DNA from 2 places in the Brevibacillus sp. FSL K6-0770 genome. Region 2 is predicted to be linked to the other one. Evidence: a T-box and tRNA genes for the amino acid it is inferred to sense, from the RefSeq annotation. Region 2 holds a T-box; the other holds one or more tRNA genes.
What was found. A T-box is a leader RNA that pairs with one kind of tRNA and senses whether it is charged. The one in region 2 lies ahead of trpS (tryptophan--tRNA ligase), so its partner is inferred to be a tRNA-Trp.
Positions count from the first base shown of each region.

Region 1 (8,052 bases), 220 kb from region 2:
CGGCCTGTCATACAATCCGTACTTCAAAACCTTTCACCTCGTTTTCTTACCGACGCTCCTGAGCTTATGCCAAAAGCCCACTGTTAAGAATATCATCATCTGCTTTCCTGGCAAACATGCAAAGGGCAGGAAACTCTCCGAGAGAATTTCCTGCCCCTGTTTTGACACTCTATTTCATCATTTGCTTGATCAGTTCGCGATTGCGGCTCTGGAAAATTTCATTGTGAGACGAAACCATTCCGCTTTCATGTGCTTCCGGCTGAATGTACAGCTTCGCCTGGTTGACCGCATTTGCTGCGTCGTGGAAAGCTCCGGCAATCAAATGCACTTTTCCGTCGTAGGAAATCACATCTCCCGCCGCAAAAATCCCCGGCTCGGAAGTAGCGCCTGTTGTCGTTCCGGCAAGGAAGTATTCATTCGCCATTTCCAGATTCACGTGACTGTTTTGCAAAAGCGATCTGTCGCGCTCATAGCCGTGATTGATAATCACTTCGTCAATCGCCAGCTCCTCTACTTCTCCGGTCAAGTGGTTAGTCAATTCCACCCGCTCGACTTTTTCCTGGTTGGAGCACGCGATCAGCTTGGTAATCGTCGTGTTGAAAAAGCATGTTGCCGAGCTGTTCAACAACTGCGTCACTTGTGCCTCATGGCCGGACAGCGCTTCTTTGCGATAGGTCAGGTACACTTTTTTAGCGATTGGCTCCAGCTCGTTCGCCCAGTCGACTGCGGAGTTGCCGCCCCCGGAAATGATCACGGTTTTGTCCTTGAAGCGGCGCAATGATTTGACGGTATAGCTCAGGTTGGATACTTCGAATTTCTCCGCACCTTCCAAGTCGATCCGTTGCGGCTCCAAAATTCCCCCGCCGATCGCCAAAATGACGGTTTTGCTATAATGCTGCTCCCCAGCCGAAGTGTGCAGGATGAACACGCCGTTCTCATCCCGGGCAATCCGCTCCACCTTTTGCCCCAACACGACGGTTGGATCGAAAGTTAAGCCTTGCTGAATCAACTGCTCGATCAGCTTTTCGCCCAGCGTAGGCGTCAGGCCGCCGACATCCCAAATCATTTTTTCCGGATAGACGTGGACTTTTCCGCCCAGTCTTGGCTGATATTCAATGACCTTTGTTTTCATTTCCCGCAAGCCGCTGTAAAAGGAAGCGAAAAGTCCTGCTGGCCCTCCGCCGATAATCGTAACGTCAAACAATTCTGCTTGATTCATAGTTCGTTTCTCTCCTTTTTGGCACTTCTTGCGCTGCCAAAAGAGGCAGTAGCGTTTTCTATTGTGCCAGCATATTTTTCACAATGGTCTTGACTCCCAACTCGATTCCCAGCGGCCCGCCTGCTGCGATCGAACTGTCTAACGCGTACATATGTCCGTTTTTGATTGCATTCAGCGAGTTCCATGCGGAGTCGCCTTCCAAATTTTTCAGATAGCCTTGCAATTTTTTCGAAGAGCCTCCGATATCAGACACGAACATATAGTCAGGGTTCATCGCCGCCAATCCTTCCAGGGAAATCTGCTCCCCTTTGGACGACATGTCGACGTATTTGCTTGGCGGCTGCAAGCCAAGGCCGGTTTCCTTGTTGAAAATAAATTGCGTCGTAAAGCCCCAAAATTGCTTTTCTCCCAGCATGATGACACCAAACGTCTTGTCGCTGAATTTCTTCAATTGCTCTTTGGAATCCGCGATCAATGTCTCGATCCGGGTAATTTCTGTTTCTGCCTTTTGCTCTTTGCCGAAGATTTTGCCGTATTCCCGCAAAGCTTTCTGCCAGTTGTTTTCATTGCTGTCTACCGTAATAACCGGAGCGATCTTCTCCAATTTATCGCCATAGCTGCCATAGCGGCCGGACACCATAATAATCAGGTCTGGCCCGACTTCGAGCAGCTTTTCCAGGTTCGGACTCGTCATGGAACCGATATCTGTGATTTTGCTCGATCTGTAGGGAGCGAGTGACTCCCAATCATCCAGAACATTCAAATCTGTAGCGGCTACAGGAGTTTCCTCCAGCAAAAACATATGCTCGAAGTTACGGAAGAATAAGAGCGCGACTTTCTCTGGTTTCTTTTCCAACACGATTTCGCGGCCAAGTGCGTCTACGTATGTTCTCGGCCATTGGCCCGTTTCTTGCTTGGCTTCATCCGCCTTTGCCGGTGGTGTTCCTGCTCCTGCTTGATTATTGCCAGGCTCTGGCGTTCCAGCGCACCCCGCTAAAATACCTGCCAAAAGGACAAGCGATACGAATAATCTTGTGAGTATTTTCATTCTGTCTCCTCCGATATAACGTGAGTTTTGCTTGACCGATCAAACTACGGTCAGTGTAGCAAAACGCATTTTAGATAGGAATGGAGCCATCCTGAAATCCATATGGATTATTCCTGAACCTTCCGCGAAATTCGGCTGGAGAGAGGCCCACCTGCTTTTTGAAGATCCGGCTGAAGTACAAGGCATCGGCATAGCCCACGCTTTTCGCCACCTCGCCGATCGGTGCGTCATTCGCAAGCAGGCTCTCCTTCGCCCGATTGAGACGGTAGGCCATCAAATATTTGCCGGGTCCCAACCCCGTGTATTTTTTGAACACATAAAACAAACGGTTTTCATTAATATCATTCAGTTCAGCCAAAGCACGTACGCTCAGCCCATCCATATAGTGTTCGTGTATGTACTTCGATACTTGCTCAAACAGCGCTTGTTCTCCGTCATTGCTTTGGTTGCGGACACAGACAAACAGTTCCTCCAGAACGCAGCGGAAGAGCGTTTCTGTCTGAAAAGCCTGGATTCCGCCCGGTTCTCTCGATGAGCGCCACAATAGCTCCAGCAATTCCAGGAGGCGGGGGCTTTGCCCCGGGTGTAGCTGAAAATGCATGTTCGGCAGGCAAAAGCCAGACGGCTCCGGTGCAACGATCCGGTATAAAACGAGTAAATATTCCCATTTCGTATCGCCGAGGACGCTTCGATTCAGCGGCATTCGCGCGCCACCGTGAAGCACGTTCCCCGGAGTCAGCGTGTACACTTTGCCGCTGAAATCAAAATTGGCTTTGCCCCGCAGCGGAAAAACAAATCCCGGAAAAGGCTCCGTATAATCATCACAGCTCTTCCCTGGCCCGCGCACATAACGACATACTTGCTCCACTCGAAATGAGGTACGCGCAAAATGCTCGGCAAGCTTGTTGATGTCCATCTTTCCTTTCACACACCTTTTGCAATCAAGTGCTACTGCTCAATGTGCGCGTCTACTCCGCTTTTTTGGGACAAGCAATCGCATTCATCCTGCTAAAGACACACTAATTAATCATACTTTTATTGAAATTGATAATCAATCTTATTATCGGTTTCAACTTCATTCTTTTCCATTCCGTAAAAAGTGTCCGCTTCATCGCTTCGATCTTGCCCATTGACAGACAATCGCATCGAGCACGGTTTCAGACGACACGGCTGCTCTTTTACTGTTGGCTCGCGACTTCCAAGTCTTTCAATACCCCAAACTGTGCCTGGTACAAGCGGCTGTATACACCGCCTGCGTCGACCAGATCCCGATGATGTCCCTGCTCGACGATGCCTTGCTCTGTCACCACGACAATCCGATCGGCATCTTTAATAGTTGCCAGCCTGTGGGCGATTACCAGTGTCGTGCGGCCTTTGGACAGCTCGGACAGCGATTGCTGAATCGCCAGCTCTGTCTCCGTATCCAGTGCGGAAGTGGCCTCGTCCAAAATCAGAATCGGCGGGTTTTTCAAGAACATGCGGGCAATCGCCAGCCGCTGCTTTTGCCCCCCAGACAGCTTCACGCCCCGCTCGCCAATGACAGTGTCCATTCCTTGCTCCTGAGCGCGAATAAATTCGTCCAGTCGCGCTCGGCGCGCTGCTTCCCACACTTCCTCTTCGCTCGCATCAAGCTTGCCGTACAAAATGTTTTCGCGAATCGTACCTGTAAACAGGAACACATCCTGCTGCACAATCCCGATTTGTCTGCGCAACGATTCTTGTGTCACCTGACGAATATCGATGCCATCGACAGAAATGGAGCCTTCCTCGACTTCGTAAAAACGCGGCACTAAGCTGCAAAGAGTCGTTTTCCCCGCGCCAGACGGGCCGACGAATGCGACGGTTTCCCCTTTGTGAATCACCAGATTTACGCCGTTGAGCACTCTTTTTTCGCCATCGTAGCCAAAAGAAACGCGATCAAAGCGGATTTCATGCTGGAATGGCTGCATTTCCACTGCATCTGCGGCGTCCGCTACATCCGGTTCTGTATCCAATAGCTCCGTATAGCGCTTGAACCCGGCAAAGCCTTGCGGATAATTTTCCACGATCGCATTGATTTTCTCGATCGGGCGGAAAAACACGTTGGTCAGCAGCAAAAATCCGACAAACTCTCCATAGGAAAGCTCTTGCTGAATGACAAACCACGTTCCGCAGACCATGACGAACAAAGTGACAAAACGCATCATCATATAGCTGATCGATCCGTTTTTGGCAATCAGTTTGTACGAGCTTAGCTTGGTCAGGCGGAAACGTCCGTTGTTGACGGCAAACTGCTTTTCTTCATGCGCCTCGTTGGAAAATGCCTTGACGACCCGAATGCCGCCTACACTGTCCTCGATACGGGCGTTAAAGTCTCCAACGTCACGGAAAAGCTGATGAATTGCCTGCGTCATCTTTTTGTTGAAATGAACGACGACCCAAATAATAACTGGCACGACGACAAAGGTCAGCACAGCAAGCTTCCAGTTGATAGACAGCATCAACGCAAATGAACCGACAAGAGTCATGATCGCGATAAACAAATCTTCCGGTCCGTGGTGCGCCATCTCGCCAATCATATTCATATCGTTGGTCAAGCGTCCGATCAGGTGCCCTGTCTTCGAATTGTCAAAGAAACGGAACGAGAGCTTCTGGATGTGTGCAAACAACTTTCGCCGCATATCCGTCTCAATGTTAATCCCCAGCATATGCCCCCAATAGTTGACGATGTACATCAACAGGGTATTCACTACGTACAGGGCAAGCAATCCGAGCGATGCCCACACAATCAGTCCCCATTTGCCGCCTGGCAACAGGTCATCAATGAAGGCATTCACGGCTACCGGGAACGCCAGCTCCAGAAGCCCGGCGATAATGGCGCAGCCAAAATCAAGCATGAACAACCATTTGTATGGTCGATAATAGGAGAAAAATCGTCGAATCAAAAGCTGTACCCCCTCCTTGGTATTTCCATGCTATTTGATTATCACTTGTGCAAGCCAATGCGAGTGGCAGATGGGATAAGTCACTGTAAGCTAATAATGATAATCAATCGCACACATAGTATAGCAACGAGTCCACTGAAAGAAAATGGCACATTCATGAATGCGCATGGAATATTCATGAATCGCGCTGAAACTCGCTCGGAGATAGCCCCGTATATTTTTTGAAGCGCTTGCTGAAATACAGTGGATCAGCAAAACCCGTCCTTTGTGCAACTTCCTTGATGCTCATCTGATTTTGAAATATATTCAGTAAATTTTTCGCCTGGTTGAGTCTGTACCTGTTCAAATACTCGCCTGGACTGATTTTCAAATGCTTTTGAAACAAATAAGCCAGTCTGTTGACATTGATCTGGTGCAGCTCAGCAAGCCGATTGATACTCAGATTCTCCATGTAATGATCATGAATGTAATCAAGCAACCGTTCCAAAAGCAGGCGTCCTTCGTCTTTTTCACTGTGCTGGACAAGCGCAAACAACTCGTTGAGGATTCCGTACCACAGCTCTTTGACACGCAGCTTGTACAAGTCTCCCGGGCTGCTCCAAAATCGTTCCAAATGTCTGAGCTTTTCCTGCAATGGCACACTCTGCTCAACGAGGCGCAGCATGTAATGCTTCTCAGCAAAGTTGTACTGGTCTGCTGTTTTCTGATGATCAACCTGATAAAGCACGAGAATATATGACCACTTCTTGTCTCCGATCACCTTGCGATCCAATCGCATATTCGGGCCGGCATGCACGACCATTCCTGGCTCCATGTCGTATTCCATACCGTCAAACCACATCTTTGCGTTCCCAGATAGCGGAAAAATAAAACCGGAGTGCAAGCCTGTCCGCCCGCCAAAATACTTCATACCCGGCTGGCGCTCTTCCAGTGACACACTCATGATCGTCATCGACTCTTTTGCATAGTAATCGATTAACCGTCCAACTTCTCTTTTATCCATTTCCAACCCACCTGCTATAAATGAGGCTGAGGAGGCCCGCCTTTATTCAGTAGCATCCTGCCTAGCACATTTTTAAATTTACCCCTTGTGAAAATTTCAGTTCTCGTATATTATAATAGATAATGATAATCATTTTCAATTATTGAGGATATGCAAAGTGTAGCCTCCTCCGTTAGTTGATCTCTTTTTCTGAATCAAGCTTATCCATAACAAAAAACCCTAAGGAAGTGCTTCCTTAGAGCTTGATTACATAGATGGTGCCGGTGAAGGGACTTGAACCCCCACGGTTTCCCTCACGATTTTGAGTCGCGCGCGTCTGCCATTCCGCCACACCGGCAATTAAGTTGGAGGAGGCACCCGGATTTGAACCGGGGATAAGGGTTTTGCAGACCCGTGCCTTACCCCTTGGCTATGCCTCCACGTATAGAGTTGATGAAAAATGGAGCGGACGACGGGTCTCGAACCCGCGACCTTCGCCTTGGCAAGGCGACGCTCTACCAATTGAGCTACGTCCGCATATAAATGGCTGGGGTACTAGGATTTGAACCTAGGAATGACGGAGTCAAAGTCCGTTGCCTTACCGCTTGGCTATACCCCAATAAGTAATCCCCAACTTTGAAAATCATATGGGGCGATCGATGGGACTTGAACCCACGAGTGCCGGAGCCACAATCCGGTGCGTTAACCCCTTCGCCACGACCGCCATATTCACTATTGCTTTTTAAAAATGGCAGGGGCAGTAGGAATCGAACCCACACCAAAGGTTTTGGAGACCTTCGTTCTACCGTTAAACTATGCCCCTACACATGGTGGCTCGGGACGGAATCGAACCGCCGACACGAGGATTTTCAGTCCTCTGCTCTACCGACTGAGCTACCGAGCCATAATTATTGCATACGCCATTCTTTTTGTCAAGAAATGGCGGAGCTGACGGGACTCGAACCCGCGACCTCCGGTGTGACAGACCGGCGTGAACTCCAACTTCACCACAGCTCCATATTTGGTTGCAGCCAATTCCCGTTAAGGAAAATTTGGTTGCGGGAGCAGGATTTGAACCTGCGACCTTCGGGTTATGAGCCCGACGAGCTACCGAGCTGCTCCATCCCGCGACGATTTTATAGAAGCAATTGTCAGCGTTGCCGCATCGTGCAGCGCTTTTTTGCTGACTATTCTTCTAAATATTAAATGGTGGAGGCTGACGGGATCGAACCGCCGACCCTCTGCTTGTAAGGCAGATGCTCTCCCAGCTGAGCTAAGCCTCCATACTCCCCGACTTTTGTCAGGGACCCAACAAATAGTTGGGATTCATAGGTGACCCGTAGGGGATTCGAACCCCTGTATGACAGCGTGAAAGGCTGCTGTGTTAAACCGCTTCACCAACGGGCCAAGATGGCGGATGGAGTGGGATTTGAACCCACGAGACGGGTCAACCCCGCCTACACGATTTCCAATCGTGCTCCTTCGGCCGCTCGGACATCCATCCATATGGCTCCTCGGGACGGACTCGAACCGCCGACCGATCGGTTAACAGCCGATTGCTCTACCAACTGAGCTACCGAGGAACGTTGAAGGATTTATTCCTTCAAAACTGAATACGCATGATTGCTAAGAGTGTGTGGATAAGTCCTCGACCGATTAGTATTCGTCAGCTCCACGCGTTACCGCGCTTCCACACCGAACCTATCAACCTCATCGTCTATGAGGGGTCTTACCAGCTTGCGCTGTGGGAAGTCTCATCTTGGAGGGGGCTTCACGCTTAGATGCTTTCAGCGCTTATCCCGTCCGCACATAGCTACCCAGCTGTGCCACTGGCGTGACAACTGGTGCACCAGCGGTGCGTCCATCCCGGTCCTCTCGT
Region 1 is NZ_JBBOBQ010000001.1:1,035,289-1,043,340, reverse strand. Features, by position in the region: gene NST23_RS05380 (purine/pyrimidine permease) at 1-27, opposite strand, end outside; gene NST23_RS05375 (NAD(P)/FAD-dependent oxidoreductase) at 170-1,219, opposite strand; gene NST23_RS05370 (ABC transporter substrate-binding protein) at 1,278-2,267, opposite strand; gene NST23_RS05365 (helix-turn-helix domain-containing protein) at 2,338-3,183, opposite strand; gene NST23_RS05360 (ABC transporter ATP-binding protein) at 3,446-5,191, opposite strand; gene NST23_RS05355 (helix-turn-helix transcriptional regulator) at 5,367-6,194, opposite strand; tRNA gene NST23_RS05350 (tRNA-Leu) at 6,450-6,531, opposite strand; tRNA gene NST23_RS05345 (tRNA-Cys) at 6,540-6,613, opposite strand; tRNA gene NST23_RS05340 (tRNA-Gly) at 6,635-6,710, opposite strand; tRNA gene NST23_RS05335 (tRNA-Gln) at 6,718-6,792, opposite strand; tRNA gene NST23_RS05330 (tRNA-His) at 6,822-6,897, opposite strand; tRNA gene NST23_RS05325 (tRNA-Trp) at 6,923-6,996, opposite strand; tRNA gene NST23_RS05320 (tRNA-Phe) at 7,002-7,077, opposite strand; tRNA gene NST23_RS05315 (tRNA-Asp) at 7,114-7,190, opposite strand; tRNA gene NST23_RS05310 (tRNA-Met) at 7,227-7,303, opposite strand; tRNA gene NST23_RS05305 (tRNA-Val) at 7,381-7,456, opposite strand; tRNA gene NST23_RS05300 (tRNA-Glu) at 7,507-7,580, opposite strand; tRNA gene NST23_RS05295 (tRNA-Ser) at 7,585-7,677, opposite strand; tRNA gene NST23_RS05290 (tRNA-Asn) at 7,681-7,756, opposite strand; rRNA gene NST23_RS05285 (23S ribosomal RNA) at 7,810-8,052, opposite strand, start outside.
Region 1: it encodes a tRNA-Trp, which carries the amino acid that the T-box ahead of trpS (tryptophan--tRNA ligase) is inferred to sense. The anticodon was not compared.

Region 2 (8,052 bases):
TGATCCCTTTTTCCTTGTTTCCGGCCGCGACATAGAAGAAGCAGCCCGGAGCTTTTTGCTGGAAGGCGGAAAAGTCTTCGCCGCCCATCGTCGGACGCATATGCTCGACCCACTCTTCGCCCAGCGCTTCCACGACGACCTCTTCCATCAGACGCGTCACTTCCGCATCGTTGATTACCGGACGGTAGCCGAACTCGTACTTGAACTGATAGCTCGCGCCGTGTGCTTCGGTAATCCCTTTGATCACGCGCTCCATCAGGCCGGGAATGGACTCCCGCAACGTTTGGTCAAAGCTGCGCACCGTCCCGCAAATTTCTACCGAGCCAGGAATGACGTTGTGAGTAGTCCCGCCGACAAACTGCGTGACGGACAGCACCAGGTTGTCGAGCGGATCGGCATTGCGCGAGACGATATGCTGCAAATTGGTTACGACCTGTGCCGCAACGGCGATGCTGTCGATAGTTTCATGCGGAAGCGCGGCATGGCCGCCTTTTCCCACCACAGTGATCCAGAACGTGTCAGGCGCTGCCATCATTGGTCCCGGGCAAATGCCGACTGTCCCGAACTCCATCGTCGCCCACAGGTGCGTCCCGATGACGATATCCACGCCATCCATTACACCTGCCTGCACCATCTCCTCCGCACCGCCTGGAAACACTTCTTCGGCGTGCTGGAACAAAAAGCGCACTTCGCCCTTGATCTGCTCTTTCATGCCGGACAAAATTTTCGCAGTACCAAGCAGCATCGAGGTATGTCCGTCGTGCCCGCAAGCGTGCATCACGCCCGGATTTTTCGAGACAAATTCAAAGCTGTTTTCTTCCGTAATCGGGAGCGCGTCCATGTCCGCGCGCATCGCCAGCACTTTTCCAGGCTCGGAGCCGATAAGCCGCGCCATCACACTGTTTTTCGTCGGTCTGCTCACTTCCAGGTTGCCAAAAGACAAAAGCGTCTCATAGACGAATTGCGCTGTCTTCTCTTCGTGGAAGGACAGCTCGGGATGCTCGTGCAAGTAGCGTCTCCACGCTATGACTTGCTCTTTGACCGCTCCGGCCGCCTGGTTCAAATCTGTCACTGTCGCTGTCATCGTTGTCTCCTCCTCGCCCGGCGAACGGCTTTGGAGCGCCTGCCCGCCTGCCTGCTCTCTATATTTGCTTTGCCAAAGTCAAAACGGTTCGGTACAACACCTTCGCTCCGTCCGCACAATCCTCCATAGTCGAGTATTCCGCCGGATTGTGGCTGATGCCGTCTTTGGAGCGGATGAAAATCATCCCGACCGGACACAAATCGACCAGCTGCATGCAGTCGTGCCCCGCTCCGCTAGGGAGTCGGAACACTTCCAAGCCTTCCGCTGCACAGCCGTCCGCCGCAGCCTCCTGAATGCTGTCCGAGCATACCGCTGGCGCGATCCGCTGCAACAACTCCACTTTCAGCGTCACGTTGCGCTCTGCGCAAATCGCCTTGGCCCGATCGCAAATGCGCCGTTCTACGTCATCGCGAATCAACTCGTCCACATCGCGCAGGTCGAGCGAGAACTCTACCCGGCCCGGAATCACGTTGACCCCGCCAGGAAACGCCTGGATTTGTCCGACTGTCCCGACGCTGGTTCTCGTCCGGGCGGCTTCGTCTTCGATGGCGAGCATCACGCGTGCGGCCGCAGCCAGTGGATCACGGCGCAAATTCATCGGGGTAGCTCCGGCATGCCCTGCCTCGCCTTCCAAAATGAATTTCATCCAGAGCGGCCCCGCTACACCTGTGACGATTCCGACGGACAAACCGCGGCTTTCCAGCACTTTGCCCTGTTCGATATGCAGCTCCACATACGCCTTGACGCTGCCAGGCGCGCGTGCGGCAAGGCCCGTCTGGTCAGGATCAAGCCCGACCTGGCGCATCGCCTCGGCTATGGTGATTCCGTCCTTGTCTGCCTGCTCCAGCTCGCTTCTTTTGATCAGTCCGGCAATCGCCCGGCTTCCGATCATCCCGTAGCCAAACCGCGTTCCTTCCTCGTCCGTCAAAGCAAGCACCTCAATCGGGTGCTCCGTCTCAATTCCCTGCTCATTCATCGTCTGCAAAATTTCCACGCCTGCCAAAACGCCAAGAGGCCCGTCAAAATCTCCGCCATTCGGCACGGAGTCGATATGCGAGCCAACCAAAACAACAGGTGCCGAAGGATTTTTCCCTTCTTTGCGTCCAATCAGATTGCCTACTTCATCCTCGCGAACGTCAAGCCCTGCTTCCTTCATGAAGGAAGCTACGAGATCTTTTGCCGCACGCTCTTCGGGGGTAAACGACAGCCGCGTTATCCCTCCAGCTTCCTGGGCGCCAATCTTGCCCAACTGCCCCAGTCGATCCCACAACCGATCCGCATTGATCATGACGAGTGACTCCTCCCTTATCCAACCGCTTATTAACGGTTGATTTACGGCTATGTCCCTAATTGTATAATAGTCTGTCTATTTTGAAAAGAAAAAAGCGTGTCGCCACGCCTCCCAAATAACGCACTTATCACAAGGAAATCCGGTACACTTTGCGCGGACGGCCGCGCGGATTCGGACTCTCCTCGCCGACGACTTGCGCGATGCCTTTCGACTCCAGCTCGATCAATATCCGGCGGGCGCTGCGTGGCAAAATTTGCATATGCGAAGCCAACTCATGCGCGTTGATCTCTTGCTTGCCCCGCTTTTTCAAAATCGACTCCAGCTTGGACAAAGTCATGACGCTTAACGACGTCAACTGGCTCAGTTCCTGCAACTTTTCCGAGTCGTAGCGATAGGCGATCTGCTCCTCCCGTCCCAGTGGTCCAAGGACGCTTTTGTCGTCCAAAAACACCATCCAGTTGCCAGCTCCCCGCTCCTTGGCGTGAAGAAGTGCCGTGCCGCCGTGAATTTCCGCTTCGTAAGCCGTTTTGCCGATGCCGATGCCGCACGTGACCAGATCGGGGCGAATCCCGAACAGCTCCTCCAGATCGGGAATCGTGGCGTAGTCAGACGTGACCTCCTGCACTTTTCCGCGCGTGGTAAAAATCACGTAGCGCCCCGGCCCGGCCGTCTTCAGCGAGCCTTGCAAATACTTGGCGTAGCGCAAGAGCTTTTCCATCGTCTTGATCTCGGCATTTTGCCATTCATCCGTGGAAAAATTGCCGCCCGCAAGCTCGCGGAACGGATCGATTTCCATCATCTGCACCGCGATCTGCGTATCCTTGAAGTGGAGCATCTCGTGCGTGCGCAAAAGCATGTGGATGACAGACAGCACCCCCGCTTTTGTCGGCACGACGCGATGTACCGGGACACCGCGGCGCAAAAGCTCCAGCTCAGCCGTTCGCAGGCAAGTGACCGCTGCCTTTGTCTTGCCTTCCTGCCATAGCTTTTCGTGAAAATCCGCCAGCTCACTGGCCAAAATCGCGCCCTCGTAATGTTTGAGCCAGCGAAAGCCTTCTGCTATGCCCGCTTCCTGCAAAAAGTGTCCCAGCTCTTCCGCAGTGAACGTGTCGAAGCTCACCTCGTCTACGCGAATCCCGAGCTGGTGGGACAAATGCAGCAACGTTCGGTACAAGCTCGCGCCAATGTGCGGCACATAGGCTGTCGGCACCTGGATTTTGCCCGTCTGGCTCGCCATCGCATGCGGAACCTGGCCGGAAAAAAGCCACATGTCCACCTCGTCCAGGTGCGGCAGCAGCAAATCCGGAATGTCTTCTTCTCTCCAATACACAATCGGCAAGCATTCAATCTCGGGAAACTCCTGCACAGCCGATTCGATGATCGCAAGCGAATCATCCGCGCCGATCACGCCTAGTCGCAGCCTCAATACTCGTCCCTCTTTCACGCTTTTTTCCTAGAATAGCAAAAATTTGCGCCGGCAAACAGCCACCGCCTTCCGTTAACGGGCGACCAGACTGCCTGCTGCCTGCCCGATCCGGTGCGCCGCGTACAAAATGGGCACGACCAGCAAACAGTAAGGCAGCGTGCTCCAGACGAGCGACCATGTGACCAGACCCGCTTCGAACAAGTGGACATACGTGTACACGCTGTAGGGCAGAACCAAAATCACGGCAGTTGCCACGCCAGGTGTGTACGTGCGCAGCGCAATTGTATGCCCGAGATGGGTGAAGACATGCAGAAACATGACGTGCAGGCAGACCAGGAACAACGGCAAATAAGTTCCCTGTGGCAGTGTGGCAGCCGCAAGCACGACCGCAGCAGAGAGGACAGCGAAAATGCACGCGACTGCCACGGCAAACTGTGCGGTACTCATGGACAGAGACGGCTCCAGCCATTTTTGCAGGCCGCGGGGAACCTTTTGCATGATCTGCTCCCGCTTCACCCGGAGCCAGCTTTCGACCATGATGATTTCCTCCAGATCGTGAAAGACAAACACAACCAGCAACAGCCAAATGAGATGCGTCAACTCACCCATGCGCCATCCTCCTCATCGCTTTTCCTGCAAAATTCCGTGCGCCAAAAAGCATACGGCTTCGTCGGCGAGCTGCTCGGGCGGCTTTTCCCCGGTCAGCAAAAAGCGGGCCGTCAGCCGGTAGCATACGGCGACCATCGCTTCTGCGGCCACTTCAGGCGACAAAGCGGCGCGGACGTGTCCGGCAGCCTGATTTTGCCGCAAGTTGGCGCTTACCATCGCTGCCAGCTTGCGGTGCAGCTCCTCTCCTGCTTCCGCCTGATACAGGACAATCTGCGTCAATTCGGGCCGCTCCTGAAAGAACCCAAACAGAGCGACGAGATTTTCGCGCACCTGGTCGAAGACGTCTGCTTTGCCCAACGCCGTTACCTTGCTCCCTCCGTCAGCAAGCTCCCACAGCCGGGAAAAAAATTCGTCCATAAGCTGCTGGTACAGCCCTTCCTTGCTCTCGAAATACTGGTAAAAAGAAGCTTGCGTCAGCCCCGCCGCCTTGACGATGTCGCTCACCCGCGCGCGATGAAACCCTTTCGCCGCAAATTCAGAAGCTGCCGCCGCAAGCAGTCGGCCACGGCTTTGCTCGCCTTTTGGCAATTTGCTCTCCTCCATCTCCCCACCCCCAAAAGTAACTCAACAGTTATATAACTCATGAGTTACTTTTACATTTTTTGGCTTATTTTGTCAATCCCCTCTTGCTTTTTTGATTGGCACTGCGTAAAATGATTGCTCAAAGGGTATCTTTTTAATGGCAATGAGGAAGAAGAGTAGTCATTTTTCGAGACGACAGAGAGCTGATGGTTGGTGCGAATCAGTGTTGAGGGAATGATGAATGGGCTTCCGAGCTCCAAACCGAACCCGGCTTGTTCGCAGCGGCAGTAGGCTTTGGCGTTACGTCCGTACGTTACAAAGGACACCGTATCAAAACGGTACGGAACAAAGCGATTTTGCGCATGATTGTTTCCTGTGCAAAATAACAAGGGTGGCACCACGGTTCATTCGTCCCTGTCCAGGGCGGATGGACCTTTTTGTATTTCCATCATTTATTTCCCCATTTGGAAAGGAGCAGCATCTATCATGAAAACCATTTTTTCCGGTATTCAGCCCAGCGGCATCTTGACCCTCGGCAACTATCTGGGCGCCATGAAGCATTTTGTTCCGTTGCAGGACCAGTTCAACTGCTATTACTGCATCGTCGATCAGCATGCGATCACTGTGCCGCAAGAGCCAGCTGTTTTGCGCGAAAACATTCGTCGTCTCGCAGCCCTCTACCTGGCAGTCGGCCTCGATCCGAACAAAATGACCTTGTTCATCCAATCGGAAGTTCCGGCCCACGCCAAGCTCGGCTGGATCATGCTTTGCACGGCGTACCTCGGCGAGCTGGAGCGCATGACCCAATTCAAGGACAAATCGGACGGACGCGGCGAGTCGATCCCTGCCGGACTGCTGGCGTATCCTCCGCTGATGGCGGCAGACATTCTCCTGTACGGCACAGACCTCGTTCCAGTCGGCGAAGACCAGAAGCAACACCTGGAGCTGACGCGCGACCTGGCAACCCGCTTCAACAACCGTTACGGAGAAATTTTCACCATCCCGGAAGTTCGCCTGCCGGAAACGGGCGCACGCATCATGTCGCTCGCCGATGGCACGAAAAAGATGAGCAAATCCGATCCGAACCAGGGCGGCTTCATCTCCATGCTGGATGACCCGGCTACGATCACGAAAAAAATCAAGCGTGCGCAGACCGATTCCGACAGCGCTGTGCGCTATGACAAGACAGAAAAGCCAGCTGTCTCCAACCTGATGACCATCTACTCGCTCTGCTCCGGCAAATCGCTGCAAGAGATCGAAGCGATGTACGACGGCAAAGGCTACGGCGCTTTCAAGACCGACCTGGCCGAAGTCGTGGTGGAAACATTGCGTCCGATCCAGGAGCGCTACGAGCAGCTATTCCACTCCTCCGAGCTGGATGACATTCTCTCTGCCGGAGCCAAAAAAGCCAATGATGCTGCCAACGAGATGCTGCACAAAGTCGAAACAGCGATGGGCATGGCTCGCTGACCGACAGCAAGAACCACGCAAAAAACGGGCCGGGATATATCTCCCGACCCGTTTTCTTTTGGCAAAGGCGACTACGAATACTGCGTTACTTGCTTCGCATCGGCCGCCTTTTTGGTAACGAAGCTGACAGCAACCATGACGAATATGTTGACCACGAGAGCGAAAACCCCGTTGTTCAAATCCTGAATCCACTGGGGGAAGCCCGCGAACAGCATGGCCATGGTCGTTTTGGTGAACGTCATGTACAAGACGATTCCTACCCCGAAGAAAATGCCCAGGAACGCCCCTTGCTTCGTAATCTGGTTACGCTTCATCAAGCTGCAATACAGGGCCGGAGCCAATTGGGTCACCAAACTGAACGAGGTGAGGTACAAAGTGGCAAGCGTGTTGTTCTCGCCCAAAGCCATCATCGTGCACACGAGGGACAGGACGATCACGAAGCTTTTGGCAATCAAGGCAGAGTTGGCCCCTTCGGCCTTGGGAAACATGTAACCGTATACATTCTTCGTCAGCATCGTAGCCGCAGACATCAGCATCATGGAGCCGGGCACGAGGGTAGCCAACAAGCCTGTAGCACCGATGATGCCCACAAACCACGGATCAAACGTCTTCATCGACAGGCGCAAAAGCGCGTAATCGCCGTCTGGCCCCGTAAGTCCAGGCACTTGAACGATGGCGGTAAAGCCGACAAAGTAGACGAACAAAATCATGATCGCATAGAGCGGAAGCAAAATGGCGTTGGTGCGGAATGTCCGCGCATTTTTGGCTGCGAAAATCGTCGGTGCGTTATGCGGCCACATGAAGTAGCCGAAAGCGCTGATCGCTACGGTGGAGATGAACCAGGAGAGACTCATGCCTTTGTCCGGCAAGGTCAAAATCCCTTCCTTGGCCGCACTGACCGTTTCAAACATATGTTGAAAACTGCCATGGTAATGCACGGGCAAGTAAATACCGAGGAACAGGATGACAAAGAAAATCAGAAAGTCTTTCACCGTGGAAGTCCAGGCAGAACCGTGGATGCCGGAAATCATGACGTAAACGACCAAGGCGATCATCCCGATCCAGATCGCTACGGTAGGAGAAATCGCTCCGTACGAAGTGGCGGACACCAGTATACCCATCGACTTGAACAACAGAACAATATAAGGGACAAGGGCGACTACGCCGACAATCGTCACAAACACGCCCAACACGGGACTGTTGTATTTGACGGCAAAAAATTCGGATTGGGACACGAGGTTGTGTTTCTTCGCGAACCGCCAGATCGGGGGCAACAGCCAGTAGGACGTAATCGCGCCCAAAGTCGTGAAAGCGATCAGATAAAAGCCGACTGCGCCTTTGGAATAAGCCAGACCGCTCGTGCCGAGCAGGGTAAAAATCGAGTACGTCTCACCCGCCAACAGCAGGAACACGAAAATACTGCCGAATCCCCTGCCGCCAATCGCCCATTGCTCCATGCTCATGTCTTTTCCCCTGCGGGCCATGATGCCCAGCAACAGACTGACGAGTAACGCCCCGAAGATGATCCACATCGCGCTGTTCATTCGGTTTCCTCCTCTTGTTTGTTAATCGGATCGAGCTTGAAAATGA
Region 2 is NZ_JBBOBQ010000001.1:1,258,096-1,266,147, reverse strand. Features, by position in the region: gene NST23_RS06395 (M20 family metallopeptidase) at 1-1,084, opposite strand, end outside; gene NST23_RS06390 (Zn-dependent hydrolase) at 1,143-2,372, opposite strand; gene NST23_RS06385 (ArsR family transcriptional regulator) at 2,503-3,801, opposite strand; gene NST23_RS06380 (HXXEE domain-containing protein) at 3,874-4,410, opposite strand; gene NST23_RS06375 (TetR/AcrR family transcriptional regulator) at 4,423-5,013, opposite strand; T-box leader at 5,147-5,411, shown strand; gene trpS (tryptophan--tRNA ligase) at 5,479-6,462, shown strand; gene NST23_RS06365 (sodium:solute symporter family protein) at 6,534-8,006, opposite strand; gene NST23_RS06360 (DUF3311 domain-containing protein) at 8,003-8,052, opposite strand, start outside.